Linked DNA regions of Flavivirga spongiicola. The protein of the gene in region 2 interacts with the protein of the main gene of each other region in a pairwise test. Links are inferred from orthologs where the notes say so. Each region holds a gene or a part of one and is shown on either strand. Other genes may lie near its edges. The genes, in order: sucC and sucD.

What was found.
Region 1: the proteins of sucD (region 2) and sucC interact in binary tests that used the Escherichia coli proteins (3 or more experiments, as listed by UniProt). The link is inferred for Flavivirga spongiicola from one-to-one orthologs.

The regions. Positions count from the first base shown.
Region 1 is NZ_JAUOEO010000001.1:427,585-436,009, forward strand. Bases 2,179-5,131 are described here. They hold sucC (ADP-forming succinate--CoA ligase subunit beta), read right to left. Parts: upstream 4,274-5,131; coding sequence 3,083-4,273; downstream 2,179-3,082. Other genes in these bases: Q4Q47_RS01505 (TerB family tellurite resistance protein), read right to left, coding at 2,179-2,311; Q4Q47_RS01510 (DUF1456 family protein), read left to right, coding at 2,682-2,996; lysA (diaminopimelate decarboxylase), read left to right, coding at 4,637-5,131. In the rest of the region: excinuclease ABC subunit UvrB, read left to right, coding at 1-1,825; more of Q4Q47_RS01505, read right to left, coding at 1,904-2,178; more of lysA, read left to right, coding at 5,132-5,878; Q4Q47_RS01525 (DUF1624 domain-containing protein), read left to right, coding at 6,100-7,284; Q4Q47_RS01530 (APC family permease), read left to right, coding at 7,286-8,425. UniProt on the Escherichia coli protein: Succinyl-CoA synthetase functions in the citric acid cycle (TCA), coupling the hydrolysis of succinyl-CoA to the synthesis of either ATP or GTP and thus represents the only step of substrate-level phosphorylation in the TCA.
Region 2 is NZ_JAUOEO010000001.1:4,156,576-4,164,919, reverse strand. The notes cover bases 1,731-4,602. They hold sucD (succinate--CoA ligase subunit alpha), read right to left. Parts: upstream 3,667-4,602; coding sequence 2,794-3,666; downstream 1,731-2,793. Other genes in these bases: Q4Q47_RS16555 (UDP-3-O-(3-hydroxymyristoyl)glucosamine N-acyltransferase), read right to left, coding at 3,804-4,602; Q4Q47_RS16565 (DUF4082 domain-containing protein), read right to left, coding at 2,077-2,658; Q4Q47_RS16570 (DUF6970 domain-containing protein), read left to right, coding at 1,731-1,877. Also shown: Q4Q47_RS16580 (hypothetical protein), read right to left, coding at 1-200; fabG (3-oxoacyl-[acyl-carrier-protein] reductase), read right to left, coding at 205-951; more of Q4Q47_RS16570, read left to right, coding at 1,185-1,730; more of Q4Q47_RS16555, read right to left, coding at 4,603-4,748; efp (elongation factor P), read right to left, coding at 4,857-5,423; lpxA (acyl-ACP--UDP-N-acetylglucosamine O-acyltransferase), read right to left, coding at 5,454-6,239; Q4Q47_RS16540 (bifunctional UDP-3-O-[3-hydroxymyristoyl] N-acetylglucosamine deacetylase/3-hydroxyacyl-ACP dehydratase), read right to left, coding at 6,242-7,648; lpxD (UDP-3-O-(3-hydroxymyristoyl)glucosamine N-acyltransferase), read right to left, coding at 7,639-8,344. UniProt on the Escherichia coli protein: Succinyl-CoA synthetase functions in the citric acid cycle (TCA), coupling the hydrolysis of succinyl-CoA to the synthesis of either ATP or GTP and thus represents the only step of substrate-level phosphorylation in the TCA.

The DNA.
Region 1 (8,425 bases), 3.7 Mb from region 2 along the record:
TTTAGCACATAATAAAACACTGGCAGCCCAATTATACTCAGAGTTTAAACAGTTTTTTCCAGATAATGCTGTGGAGTATTTTGTTTCATATTATGATTACTACCAACCAGAAGCTTATATTCCTGTTTCTGGTGTTTACATAGAAAAAGATTTATCCATTAATGAAGAAATTGAGAAGATGCGTTTAAGTGCCACATCTTCCTTACTTTCTGGTCGTCGCGATGTTCTGGTGATTGCATCGGTTTCATGTATTTATGGTATTGGAAACCCCATTGAGTTTCAAAAAAATGTGGTGGCCATAAAACGTGATCAGGTTATTTCCAGAACGAAATTATTACATCAATTAGTGCAAAGTTTATATTCTAGAACAGAAGCTGATTTTAAACATGGAAACTTTAGAATAAAAGGCGATACCGTTGACATCTTTCCTAGTTATGCCGATGATGCCTTTAGGATTCATTTTTTTGGCGATGAAATTGAAGATATCGAATCTTTTAACATTCAGACCAACGAGGTTATAGAAAAATATGATCAGCTTACCATTTATCCTGCAAATATGTTTGTCACCTCACCTGAAGTGCTTCAAGGTGCTATTAAAAATATTCAAGATGATTTGGTAAAACAACATGATTATTTTAAAGAAATTGGTAAACATTTAGAAGCCAAACGACTTAAAGAACGTACAGAGTTCGATTTAGAAATGATACGTGAATTGGGTTATTGCTCGGGTATAGAAAACTATTCACGTTATCTTGACGGTAGGTTACCCGGTACGCGCCCCTTCTGTTTATTAGATTATTTTCCAGATGATTATTTAATGGTTGTTGATGAGAGCCATGTTACTATTTCTCAAGTACATGCTATGTATGGTGGTGATAGAAGCAGAAAAGAAAATCTGGTTGAATACGGTTTTAGACTGCCTGCGGCTATGGATAATCGTCCATTAAAATTTGAAGAATTTGAAGCCATTCAAAATCAAGTTATTTATGTAAGTGCTACGCCTGCAGATTATGAACTTCAAAAAACAGATGGTATTTATATAGAACAAGTTATTCGTCCGACAGGGTTATTAGATCCTATTATTGAGGTACGACCAAGTTTAAATCAAATCGATGATTTAATAGAAGAAATACAACAAAGAATTGAGAAAGATGAGCGCATATTAGTGACGACGCTTACAAAACGAATGGCAGAAGAGCTAACGAAATATTTAGACAGAATACAGGTACGCTGCCGATATATTCATAGCGATGTAGATACTTTAGAGCGTGTTGAAATTATGCAAGATTTGCGCAAAGGGCTATTTGATGTGTTAGTCGGTGTGAACCTTTTACGAGAAGGTTTGGATTTACCCGAAGTATCTCTTGTTGCTATTTTAGATGCAGATAAAGAAGGTTTTTTACGGTCAACGCGTTCATTGACACAAACTGTAGGTAGAGCCGCAAGGAATTTGAATGGAAAAGCCATCATGTATGCAGACAAAATTACTAATAGTATGCAAAAGACTATTGATGAAACTAATTACAGACGTGAAAAACAAATTGCTTACAATACAAAACATAATGTGACCCCCAAAGCACTCAATAAAAGTTTAGATAATGCTTTGTCAAAGAATTCAGTAAGTACATACAGCTATGAGTTGGAGGCATTAAAGGCTGCAGAACCAGAAAGCGAGTATTTAACGAAACCAGAATTAGAAAAGAAAATCCGAGAAAAGCGTAAATTAATGGAAGAAGCTGCTAAAGCCTTAGATTTTATTATTGCCGCAAAATTACGTGACGAAATTAAAGGTTATCAAGATAAACTAGAAAAGCTAAAAGTTTAAACTTTTAGCTTTTCCATACCCCCACAAGGAGGGCCTCAAATAAAACACATTTTATAATAAGAACTTAGCAGATTATTATTAATTATACTGTGTTTTAAAAATATCAATCAACACATCAGGTGGTACAATTTTATTTGGAAAACTTTCCATTAAATAAAGTACCTTAGTAATGGACTCATGGCTTAGTCCCATACGTAAACCAAAGTTATATAATTTTATCGCACCGGAAGGGTTGCCTTCATTTTCTTGGTCAATATTCATTAATAATACCAATCTATGAAACTGAACAATACGCTCACTATGAGATTTTAAATGCGTATAAGTAACAGGATGGTCTATTAAATATTCAAAATCTTCTCGTGCTATATCGAGTTGTTTCGCAACACCTAATAGAAAATTATATTCTATATTTTTTATGTCTTTATCATACTTTGCAAATGCAATCATTTCGGACAAAAGACTTAGTTTTTCTACTCTATTAATCATTTCTTTAGGGGATTAATTAATTATACTATAAAGGTACACACAACAGTAATTTAATAATCGTCTATATAATGTAACTTATCGAAAAACCATAGGTATTTTGTCGTAACTTTTATTTATTTCATCAATAATTGTGTTTTATTCGTCTAATAAAATTGCATTTCGTCATTTACATCAATTTACTTTTGCTAAAAAAAACACTCACAAACACCTAACTTACAAGTGTTTAGTCGCAAAAAACTTATCTTTCATACAAATCATTAAAAATTAATATTTAAGGTATCTTTGCAAAAGCGAAGAAAACGCCAAAAAGGCATATTCCTTTGAATTAATTGAACCATTTTAAGTATTAACAGAAGTAGAAATCAATCTTATGACAAATAATGATATTTTAAAAAAATTACGTGTTGCTTTAAAACTGCGTGACGATGATATTGTAAAAATTTTAAGCCTGGTCGATTTCAGAATATCTAAAAGTGAACTGGGAGCATTTTTTAGAAAAGAAGACCACCCTAAATATATGGAGTGTGGTGATCAAATTTTACGTAATTTTTTAAATGGGCTTGTCATTCATTTAAGAGGTCCTATGCCTAAGAAGGGAGAAAAGAGTAAAATACAAAACTCCAAAAGCAAATCTTTAGAAAATAAATCTAAACCTGATGTAATTTCTAAAAAAGCCCGAAATTAACAAAAACTTCAACTCATCTAATACACAAAAAAGAGCAACATTAATGTTGCTCTTTTATTATATTTAGATTCCTGCCTTCACAGGAATTAAGCCAAAACTTGCTGTACTTTATCAGCTGCCTCTTGAAATTCTGTGGCACTCATCACATCCAAACCAGAATTATCTATTAATTCCTTAGCGATATCGGCATTGGTTCCTTGCAAACGCACAATGATAGGTACATTTATCGTTCCCATATTTTTATAAGCATCAATAACACCTTGTGCCACACGATCGCAACGTACGATCCCTCCAAATATGTTTATTAAAATAGCTTTTACCGCCGGATCTTTTAGTATAATTTTGAAAGCCGCTTCCACACGAGCTGCATCAGCAGTACCACCAACATCTAAAAAGTTAGCTGGCTCTCCTCCTGCTTGTTTTATTAAATCCATTGTAGCCATGGCTAACCCTGCTCCATTTACCATACAGCCAACATTTCCATCTAGATCTACATAGTTTAGGCCAAGTTCTCCAGCTTCTACTTCTATAGCACTTTCTTCACGCACATCGCGTAAATCAATGTAGTTCTTATGTCTATAAAGTGCATTATCGTCAATAGTTACTTTAGCATCTACAGCCATTATTTTATTATCACTTGTTTTTAAAACCGGATTAATCTCAAATAAAGATGAATCAGATTTTACATAAGCTGTATATAAAGCAGCAACAAATTTTGTCATCTCTTTAAAAGCCAAACCAGATAACCCTAAATTAAAAGCAACGCGTCTAGCTTGAAATGGTAATAAACCAACTGTTGGATCAACCTCTTCAGTAAATATTAAATCTGGCGTTTCTTCTGCAACAGTTTCAATATCCATACCACCTTCAGTAGAATACATGATCATATTACGTCCGGTTCCTCTATTTAATAATACAGACATGTAAAACTCATCAGTTTCACTTTCACCTGGATAATAAACATCCTCAGCAATTAAAACCTGATGTACCCTTTTACCAGCAGCAGACGTTTGAGGCGTTATTAAATCCATCCCAATAATTTGCCCTGCAATATCTTCAACCTCTTGCAAATTTTTGGCTAGTTTTACACCGCCACCTTTACCGCGTCCTCCAGCATGAACTTGGGCCTTAATAACATGCCAACTGGTTCCTGTTTCGCTTGTTAATTGTTTTGCAGCAGCAACTGCTTCATTAGCATTTTGAGCTACTATACCACGTTGTATACGTACTCCAAAACTACTTAATATCTCTTTACCTTGATATTCGTGTAAATTCATAATTCGCTTAATCGTTTAAGAAAGGCAAATGTAAATAATAGCAATTACTTACCCTAATATTTAATTATGAAAACTTACCAATGAACTCATTTAGACTTTTTCAATTTGCTAAAAAATGGCTGTTTTCAACTCTGTTTTTGTCTTTTTTTCCTTCCGTAGCTCTGCTATGCAACTCAAAAAAGTCTTCAACAGAGACAAAAACTTCTAATTTTCGCTTAAATCCAAAAAGTCTAAATGAGTTCAATAGCAATATGGCACATCTAATTGTTAAATAATTAACAATGTGTTTAATTTGTATAATTTTTTAACTATTTGCTTTTTATTTATTCTAATAAAATATCTTTGACAAAAATTAGAAAAATTATGTTAGAAAATCAATTGCTGAAAATTGCACAAGATTTTGAGAGTCCAGTTTATGTATATGATGCTGAAAAAATTGAAAACCAATACAAAAGGCTTACTAGTGCCTTTAAAAATGTAAAAAAGCTTAAGATTAACTATGCAGTTAAAGCATTATCTAATATATCTATATTAAAACTTTTAAACACACTAGGATCTGGTATCGATACAGTATCTATTCAAGAGGTTCAACTTGGTCTGGCTGCAGGTTTTTTACCTGAACAGATTATTTTCACACCAAATGGCGTATCCTTAACTGAAATAGAAGAAGCGGCTAAATTAGGTGTTAAAATCAATATTGATAACCTTTCAATATTAGAGCAATTTGGAACAAAACATCCAAAAACACCTGTATGTATTCGTATTAACCCACATGTTATGGCTGGTGGTAATAGTAATATTTCGGTTGGGCATATCGATTCTAAATTTGGAATTTCTATTCATCAGATACCACACATTTTACGTATCGTAGAAAATACTAAAATGACTATTAATGGTATACATATGCATACAGGTAGCGATATTTTGGATATTGAAGTCTTTTTATATGCCAGTGAAATATTATTTGAAACTGCTAAACAATTTAAAAATTTAGATTTTATTGATTTTGGCTCTGGATTTAAAGTACCTTACAAACAGGGAGATATTGAAACCAATATTGAAGAGTTAGGAAAAAAACTAACAGCAAGGTTCAACGAATTTTGCAAAAATTATGGAAAAGATCTAACCTTAGCTTTTGAGCCTGGTAAATTTTTAGTAAGCGAATCCGGAAGTTTTTTAACTAAAGTAAACGCTGTAAAACAAACAACCTCAACAGTATTTGCACAAGTAGATTCTGGATTTAATCACCTTATTAGACCCATGCTTTATGGATCTCACCACGATATTGTAAATATATCTAACCTAAAAGGACGTGAACGTTTTTATACAGTGGTAGGTTATATTTGTGAAACAGACACTTTTGGAAATAACAGACGTATCAATGAAATTAATGAAGGTGATATTTTATGTTTTAAAAATGCGGGGGCTTATTGTTTCTCTATGGCCAGTAACTATAATTCCAGATACCGACCTGCTGAAGTTTTATGGTATAAAAACAAAGCACATTTAATTAGAAAAAGAGAAACTTTTGAGGATATTACTAAAAATCAAATTGAAATTGATTTCGCTGTTAAAAAAGAAAAACAAACAACTCTAGCAAAATAAGTATTTTATCCAAGTACCTGACAAAAATTAATTTTACGTTAACTTCTTATTATAAGACCTGTCAGGTTTTAAAAACCTGACAGGTCTAAAAACATATTACTAAATAGCCCACGTTCATTGTTGGCTATTTTTTTTTATGCAATAAATTCACTAACATTGATATGCCTTTGAATTTATTTAATTTTTTCCTTTTACAGTAACTAATCAAAAAACATAAAAGATTGGCTCTAGTAAAATCAACACGCATTGAATCTATAGACATTTTAAGAGGTGTTGTAATGGTTATTATGGCATTAGATCATGTTAGAGACTTTTTTCATTTTGGTGCTTTTAGTAGTGACCCTACAAACTTAGACACTACAACTCCCTTTTTATTCTTTACCAGGTTTATAACACATTACTGCGCACCTGTTTTTGTCTTTTTAGCAGGTACTTCTGCTTATTTATACGCTACAAAAAGGAGCAAGCCTGAGTTGTTCAAATTTTTATTGACCAGAGGGATATGGTTAATTTTTTTAGAACTAGTTTTGAATAATTTATTATGGTGGTTTGACTTGACCTATAGCTTTATAGCACTTCAAGTAATTTGGGCTATTGGTTTAAGTATGGTTTTTCTATCTTTTTTAATTTATCTCCCCAAAAGAGTGATCCTAATTATTGGTATCATATTAGTTGCAGGTCACAACATTTTAGATGGGATAATTATGCAAGGAACAAGTTTTAAGTCCATAATATGGTATATATTACACCAACAACAGTTTATGCCTGTAGATTCTGCTCGCTTTCTGGTATTTGCTTATCCAATTATTCCCTGGATTGGAGTCATGGCTTTAGGGTTTTGTTTTGGCTCTTTTTATAAAAAAGGTTTTAATATTGCCGTACGTAAAAAATGGTTAGCTATATTGGGTATTAGCTCAATAGCACTATTCTTTATCTTAAGAGGGCTCAACGTTTACGGTGATTTAGTACCGTGGTCTGCTCAAGATACCACAACAAAGACTATTCTATCGTTTTTTAAAATCACTAAATACCCGCCTTCGTTAGTATTTATATTAATAACTATTGGTCCTTCGCTATTATTTTTATATGGTATTGAAACTATTAAAAATAAAATTTCAGACTTCTTTTTAGTATTTGGACGTGTTCCTCTATTTTACTATTTCTTGCATGTGTTCGTCATACATGTTTTAGCCATTCTTGGCCTTTTAATTTTTGGAGGTAATTGGAAAGACATGATACTATCTTCTAACGCTTTTAACAACCCAAATTTTGCTAATTACGGTTATTCACTATTTATTGTTTATTTAGTATGGATAGGCGTTATAGCACTTCTATATTTCCCATCTAAAAAATATATGATTTACAAAACCAATAATAAAAATAAATGGTGGTTAAGCTACTTATAATATGAATAAAAAAGAAGAAGATTTAAAAAGAAGTGTTGGTGTTTTAGGATTATCTGCCAATATTATCAATATCATTATAGGTGCAGGTATTTTTGCGCTGCCAGCTGTTATAGCTTCAAAAATGGGTGCTTCTAGTATTATAGCCTATATTTTTTGTGGTATTTTAATAGCATTTGTTATGCTATGTTTTGCTGAAGCTGGTAGTAAGATAACCAATACGGGGGGGCCTTACACCTATATTGAAACGGCATTTGGTAATTATGCCGGGTTTATAGGAGGTATTTTTGCCATAAGTGGCACCTTGTTTGCAGACGCAGCAGTATCGAATGCCTTAGTGAATATATTAGCATCTGCTTATCCCGTTTTTGAAAATGACTGGGTTCGATTATTATTTCTGTTTATAATTTTCTTTGGACTGGCTTGTATTAACATTATTGGATTAAAACAAGGTATAGGCCTGGTGAAATTTAATACGCTTGCCAAATTAATACCCTTACTTTTACTAATACTCATTGGATGGAAAGGCGTATCATTTAACAATCTATATATTGATGCCATGCCAGGTATTAGAGAGCTAGGAGAAGCATCATTGATTTTATTCTTTGCTTTTCAAGGGGCAGAAACAGGGCTTGTTGTTGGCGGTGAAGTTATAAACCCAAAACGTACCGTTCCTAAGGCTATTTTTATTAGTATTTTAACGGTAGTATGCATCTATGTATTAATTCAAACCGTATCACAAGGAGTTTTAGGTAGTGATTTACCCAATTTTAAAGCATCTCCACTTGCAGAAACAGCTAAAGTTGCTTTTGGTCCTATTGGATTTACCATATTATTTATAGGAGCTATCGTTTCCATGTTTGGTTTCTTAAGTGGCTCGATACTTAATAATCCAAGAGTTCCGTATGCGTTATCCAGAGACAAAGTGATCCCATTAAAAGCATTGTCTAAAATTCATAAATCATTTAAAACACCATATATAGCGATTATCGTATATGCAACTATAGGTTTTACATTCTCAGCAACAGGTAGTTTTGAAAAATTAGCAGTTATTGCCAGCAGCGCTATGCTAATTATTTATTTAGGCGTAGCATTATCAGTTATAAAATTGCGTAAATCACAAAAACCTAAAGAAGGTGAATTC
Region 2 (8,344 bases):
TCTGTTTGCGAAGTATATGTGTGCATTTTTACAGTTCCTTTTGCTGTAGGAACATCTTGAGATCCTTTTTGAGGTTTTGTTGGAAACTCAATAATATACGCATTAACTGTATCCTTAACTTTTACCCATTCTTTATTTTGAGCAATTAAAGCCGATACATTACAAATAAAAAAAAATAGTAATAAGATGCTCTTTTTCATAGTATTATGTTAGCATACCTCCATCAACATTAAGCGTTTGCCCAGTTATATAGGCACTCATGTCACTAGCTAAAAACACACAAACATTTGCGATGTCTTCTGGTGTACCACCTCTTTTTAAAGGGATTCCAGCACGCCACCCTTTCACAATCTCTTCATCAAGTTTTGCGGTCATTTCTGTTTCTATAAAGCCGGGAGCAACAACATTACTCCTTATGTTTCTGGAGCCTAATTCTAAAGCTACCGATTTAGAAAACCCAATAATTCCGGCTTTAGAGGCTGCGTAATTGGTTTGTCCGGCATTTCCTTTAACACCAACTACCGAACTCATATTTATAATGGAACCTTTACGCTGTTTTAGCATAGTACGTTGTACTGCTTTTGTCATATTGAAAACTGACTTTAAGTTTACTTCTATAACAGAATCAAAGTCTTCTTCACTAATACGCATTAACAAATTATCTTTTGTTATACCGGCATTATTCACCAAAATATCAATACTTCCAAATTCAGAAACAACTTCATCAGCTAATTTTTGAGCATCATCAAAACTGGCAGCATTACTTTGATATCCTTTAGCTTTTATACCCAACACATTCAATTCTGCTTCTAATGCGTTTGCAGCTTCTACAGAAGAACTGTATGTAAATGCTACATTCGCACCTTGTTCTGCAAAAACTTTTGCAATTCCTTTACCAATTCCACGACTAGCACCTGTAACTATGGCTGTTTTTCCTTGTAATAATTTCATTTAGATATTTTTAATTTGACATAAAAAACACAATAATATATATTGTGTATTTCATTCTTGAAGTTCATTAATAAATTAGATATTCAAATATAGGAAATACAATGTTGTATCATATAAAAAATGCTATAAAATCACATTATATGTAATAAATAAAAGATTACTTTTTACGCAACCTTTATTTATTGAAAGCATCTAATAATTGAATTTAACAGCGAATATTAAACTCAAGCATTATGAAATATACGTTTCTTTTTTTACTATTAATTTCATTTTTAGGATGTAATGAAACTGATGATGGTAATCCTTCTAAAATATGCTCAGTAGATCCGCTTGAAAATATAGAATGGCTAAAAGAATTAGTAAATCATCCTAATACTAATGGTTTAGAAATTATACAATATGATTATAATCAGCAAACAGTTTTTTCAATAAATAACTGCTTAAACTGTGCAGATAGCTTTACAACTGTTTATGATTGTGAAAAGCATAAAGTTTGTGAATTTGGAGGTATAGCAGGAATAAATACTTGTCCTGATTTTGATACTGAAGCGATCAATGAAAAGATATTATTCACTGACAGAAATTGCGAAAAAGGTACTATAATCAGCCCTAAACTCTATAAAGAACTTAAACCCTCACCAATTACATCTGCAAAAACTAATGGCAATTGTTTGGAGATAACGTTTAGTATACTTTCTACTCAAGATAGAATTGAAGATGTAAAATTGGTAGATTCTGGTGAGGTTCTAGAAAGCAGTCCTGCACAAAGACGTATAAAATTCAATCTTAAAGAAAGCCTAACTAAACCAACTTCTATATCTGTTACAACTTCTTTTGATGTTTCGAATCTTGCAGAGCAAGGAGAAACTATCATATTGAATATTGATGGGTTTGGTACTTCTATTGAATATACTAGAGCTCCTTAAGCAAATATAAAATATGATTTTTTGACATAAATTAAAAGAGAGTGTCTAAAAGTAAGTTCGATGTCATATTGAGCCTGTCGAAATATATTTAACTTACAGATAATCAATATCGGTTTCGACAGGCTCAACCTGACAAATCAAATTATAAAGACCTTTTAGACACCCTCTTTTTCAGTATACTTCTTTTATTATGCAAGCGTTAATTATTGGGCACAAATTTAATATCTACCATTCCTAGATAAGATGTTTCCGAGAACGTATCTGGCAATGTTTGGCTGGTGCCATAGTTCGACCCATAACCAGAAATTAATATGTCTCCCATTTCTACAGGAAATAAATCATTTCCAGCATTAGTAAACTGGTAATAATCATTAGTATTAACTGAAACAAAGTAAGCTGTTCCAGAACTTATAGTTATAGGTTCTATAGCTTCGAAAGAGAGAAGCCCTGAACTTGAAGTAACCATTGTAGTTGCTAAAATGGTTTCTGTTTCTACATTCCATAGGGTTACTCGATATATATCATTGTTTGGTACTCTAATACCTAGTGCCGTGATCTTTCCATCTTTAAATGATTTAAATTTATAGCCAATTTCAAAGATACTAGGACCATCTACTTTTTGATAGTTTACCTGCATGTGTCCACTTTCTATCAACGATTTCATTGGATATTGTGGTATTGCTTCTACTTCTACAATTTCTATTTCATCATCATTTTTAGAGCAATTAAAAAGAGATAATGCTATGATTGTTAGTCCTAATATTATTTTTTGTGCTTTCATAATTCCTGTTTTTTAGTTTTATACTAGTATATAAAAGCAGTGCTATTTTTGTTACCCTATATTTTAAATTTATTGCATAAAAAAATCCGTTAACTTTTTAGTTAACGGATTACTTATTTTAATGAGCTATTAAGTTTACCCTAATACTTCAGCTATTTTCTTTCCTATTTCGGCAGGAGAATCAACCACATGAATACCACAAGCTCTCATTATTTTCTTCTTAGCTTGAGCTGTATCATCACTTCCTCCTACAATAGCACCAGCATGCCCCATAGTACGTCCAGCAGGAGCCGTCTCTCCAGCTATAAAACCAACAACCGGTTTTTTGCTTCCACTAGCTTTATACCAATTAGCAGCATCTGCTTCTAATTGCCCTCCTATTTCTCCAATCATGACAACTGCTTCAGTCTCCGGATCGTTAATTAATAATTCAACAGCTTCTTTTGTCGTCGTTCCAATAATTGGGTCTCCACCAATACCAATGGCTGTAGTAATTCCCAATCCTTGTTTCACTACTTGATCAGCAGCTTCATATGTAAGTGTTCCTGATTTAGAAACAATACCTACTTTACCTTTTTTGAAAACAAAACCTGGCATAATACCAACTTTGGCTTCTTCCGGAGTAATAACTCCTGGACAGTTGGGGCCAATTAAGCGACACTCCTTATTTTTAATGTAGTTGGATGCCGTAATCATATCTGCAACCGGAATACCTTCTGTTATTGTAATAATAACTTTTATACCAGCATCTGCGGCCTCCATAATAGCGTCGGCAGCAAAAGCAGGCGGCACAAAAATAATAGTGGTATCTGCCCCTACTTCGTTAACTGCATCTAAAACGGTATTAAAAACCGGCTTATCTAAATGTGTTTGCCCACCTTTTCCTGGTGTAACACCGCCAACGACATTCGTTCCGTATTCAATCATTTGACTAGCGTGAAATGTACCTTCACTACCTGTAAATCCTTGAACTATAATTTTTGAATTTTTATTTACTAAAACACTCATAGGTGGTTATTTGTCTTTTAATTAATTTAATTGAGCAAATGTAATTTTTTGTATTAAAATTTTAAAGTAAAAACGTACTTTTTATTTTAAGAACTTGCTTAAGGCTTTTTCAAATGAGTTCTAATAAAAACCAAGCTCTATTTTATATTCTGTTCCTTTAATTTTTCAAGTATTTCAGGAATCTTTCTTATGGCTGCTATTTCTTTATATTTTGAGCGAAAATCATCAGCTGGAATTCCGAAATAACTTTTACCGCCTTCTAATGATTTGCTAACTCCTGCTTTTGCCGATATTACAGCTTTTTTTCCAATGGTAATAGCGCTAGTAATCCCTACCTGTCCCCAAATAGTAACTTCATCTTCAATGATAACACAACCTGCAATCCCTACTTGGGAGGCAATTAGACATTTTTTTCCTATGACGGTATCATGCCCTACCTGCACTTGATTATCAATTTTAGTACCTGCTTTAATCGTTGTATCTCCTGTTACCCCCTTGTCAATAGTACAGGCCGCTCCAAGATCTACATCATCTTCAATTACCACGCGCCCTCCAGACTTTAGTTGATCGAATCCTTCAGGTCTGTTTTTATAATAAAAGGCGCTTGATCCTAAAATAGTTCCAGAATGTATTATAACATTGTTCCCTATTATAGTATCATCATAAATACTTACGTTACCGTGTATTATGCAATGGTCACCTATAACAACATTATTACCGATAAAACAATTTGGTTGGATTACTGTATTTTTTCCAATTGTTGCAGAATTTGATATAGCAGTGTTAGATGCTTTAAAAGGCTTGAAATGATTTGTAAGCCTATTAAAGTCTCTAAAAGGATCATCACTAATTAATAATGCTTTTCCAGAAGGGCAAGCTACTTCTTTATTAATAAGTATAATGGTCGCTGCAGAATCAAGTGCTTTGTCATAATATTTAGGATGATCGACAAAAACGATATCTCCAGGTTCCACGACATGAATTTCATTCATTCCGAGAACAGGGAAATTAGCATCACCAACAAAAGTGCAATCAATTAATTCTGCAATGTCTTTTAAGGTATGTGGTTGCCAAAATTTCATAATTCAGTATTCAGTATTCAGTATTCAGTATTCAGTATACAGTATATACAGTCTTCAGTATATGAGTAAGTACTGCTTACTGGATACTGGTAACTGTGGACTGATTTATTATTCCTTAACACGTTCTTTATAAGTCCCTTTTTCAGTTTCAACTTTTATCTTGTCCCCTTCATTAATAAATAAAGGTACATTTACGGTTGCTCCTGTTTCAACAGTTGCAGGCTTTGTTGCATTGGTAGCAGTATTTCCTTTTACTCCTGGTTCGGTTGCAGTGACTTCTAATATAACACTTGCCGGCATTTCAACAGAAAGTGGCATATTATCTTCAGAATTAATAATAACTGTTACAACTTCACCTTCTTTCATTAAACTTGGATTATCTAGAGCAGATTCCACTAATTGAATTTGCGCGTAATCTTCTGTGTTCATAAAATGGTAAAATTCACCATCATTATATAAAAACTGGAATTTATGGGTTTCTACACGTACATCTTCTAATTTGTGCCCGGCAGAAAAGGTATTATCCAAAACTTTACCACTAGTAACACTTTTCATTTTTGTCCTAACAAATGCGGGGCCTTTACCAGGTTTTACATGTAAAAATTCTATTATTTTATAAATATCATTATTATATTTTATACATAATCCATTTCTAATATCACTTGTAGTTGCCATAAATTCTCTTTTGTATAATCGTTAGTTTAATTAATTTGATTTGAAATACCCTTTCATGATACCTCGATGCGAATTTTTTATAAATTGAAGAATTTCATCACGCTCTGTTGTCGCCTCCATTTCTGCCTCAATAATTTCTGAGGCTTGAGTATTATTATAATTCTTTTGATAGAGTATTCTGAAAATATTTTGAATCTCTCGTATTTTCTCTGTTGTAAATCCACGTCTTCTTAGTCCGACAGAATTTATTCCAACATATGACAAAGGTTCACGTGCTGCTTTTACATAAGGAGGCACATCTTTTCTAACCAAAGATCCACCGGTAACAAAAGCATGGTTACCTACAGATACAAATTGATGCACTGCCGTCATTCCTGCTAAAACAACATAGTCACCTATTGTTATATGTCCTGCCAGTGTACTATTATTAGAGAAAATACAATTATTCCCAACAATACAGTCGTGAGCAATATGACAGTAAGCCATTATTAAGCAATTATCACCGATAACGGTTTTCATTCTATCTGCTGTACCTCTGTTAATAGTGACACATTCCCTTATGGTAACATTATCTCCTATTTCTACAATGGTATCTTCGTCATTATATTTTAAGTCCTGAGGAACAGCTGAAATAACTGAACCTGGAAAAATATTGCAATTTTTACCAATTCGGGCACCTTCCATAATGGTTACGTTACTACCTATCCAAGTCCCCTCTCCTATTTTTACATTATTATTAATAGTTGTGAAAGGTTCTATTACGACATTTTTAGCAATCTTGGCACCTGGGTGAACGTATGCTAGTGGTTGGTTCATATTTATTTTACTTTAGAGATTTGAGCCATTAGTTCTGCTTCTGCACAAAGTTTACCATTGGCATATGCATAGCCTTGCATGTGGCAAATGCCACGGCGAATAGGAGTTATTAACGAACATTTAAATATTAACGTATCTCCGGGCATTACTTTTTGTTTAAACTTAACTTTATCCATTTTCATAAAGAAGGTCAAATAATTTTCTGGATCCGGAACGGTATTAAGCACTAAAATACCTCCCGTTTGTGCCATGGCTTCTACAATTAAAACGCCTGGCATTACAGGTGCTCCAGGAAAATGACCAGCAAAAAATGGTTCGTTCATTGTTACATTTTTTATAGCTGTAACATGATTATCTGTAAGCTCAAAAACTTTATCTATTAATAGAAATGGTTGCCTGTGAGGAAGCATGCTCATAATTTGATTAACATCCATTAGAGGCGGTTGATTCAAATCTATATTAGGTACATTATTGCGACGTTCGTTTTTTATTATTTTAGCTAATTTTTTAGCAAACTGTGTGTTTACAAAGTGTCCAGGTTTATTTGCTATGACTTTACCACGAATTCTTGTTCCTATAAGTGCCAAATCTCCTAAAACATCCAGCAACTTATGTCTTGCTGCTTCATTTGGATGGTGTAGCGTCAAATTATCTAAAATACCATTTGGTTTTACAGCTATGGAATCTTTTTTAAAGGCTACTCTAAGCTTTTCCATAGTTTCTGGAGATAATGCTTTGTCTACATAAACAATGGCATTATTTAAATCCCCTCCTTTAATTAACCCATGCTCCAACAACATTTCAATTTCATGTAAAAAACTAAATGTACGTGAGTTTGAAATATCCTTTTTGAAATCTGAAATTTTATTTAAAGTAGCGTTTTGAGTACCCAAAACTTTAGTACCAAAATCTACCATGGCGGTTATTTGGTATTCTTTAGAAGGCATTACTAAAATTTCGCTACCAGATTCTTCGTCTGTATAAGAAACAATATCTGTAATGACAAACTCTTCTCTAAAAGCATCAAGTTCTACAATACCAGCTTTTTCAATAGCATCTACAAAAAATTTGGAAGAACCATCCATAATAGGCGGTTCCGAGGCATTCAATTCGATGATAGCATTATCAACATCTAACCCAACCAATGCAGCAAGCACATGCTCTGAAGTTTGAATTGCTACACCATTTTTCTCTAAACAGGTACCTCGCTGTGTATTGGTGACATAATTTGCATCAGCTTCAATTACAGGTGTGCCTTCTAAATCAACACGTTTAAATGCTAATCCAGAATTGGCAATAGCTGGTTTGAAAGTTAAAGTAACATCTTTTCCTGTATGCAAACCGACACCAGTTAAAGAAATTTCATCTTTAATAGTTTTTTGCTTTATTTCAGTATTAACTATTCCCATTTATTTTTTTCTAATTCATTAATATTTTTTACAATCTTAGGTAAGTTTTTAAAATGCACATAGGATTTGTTATAATCACTCAATGCTAGTGCAGGTGAACCCTGAAGGATTTCATTATCTTTAACATTTCTAGCTATACCCGATTGTGCTTGGATTTTCACGTTGTTACCAATAGTAATATGACCAGCAATACCTACTTGCCCTCCAATTTGGCAGTACTCACCAATTTTAGTCGAACCGGCAACACCAGATTGTGCTGCTATTACAGTATGCTTGCCTATTTCTACGTTATGAGCAATTTGAATTTGATTATCCAATTTAACCCCATTCCTTATTATGGTAGAACCCATAGTCGCTCTATCTATAGTAGTTCCAGCTCCCACATCAACATGATTTTCTAAAATAACATTTCCTATTTGAGGTATTTTCTTGTAACTACCATCTGAATTTGGTGCAAAACCAAAGCCATCAGCTCCAATGATTGCTCCAGAATTTATAACACAAGAGGTCCCTATAATAGTATCTGAATAAATTTTGGCTCCAGAAAAAACAATGGAGTTTTCGCCAATAGTAACATTATCACCTATATAAACATTTGGAAATATTTTAACATTATCCCCTATTTTAACATTATCCCCTAAATATGAAAACGCTCCTAAATAAATATTATCGCCAAATTTTGCAGATTCTGATATA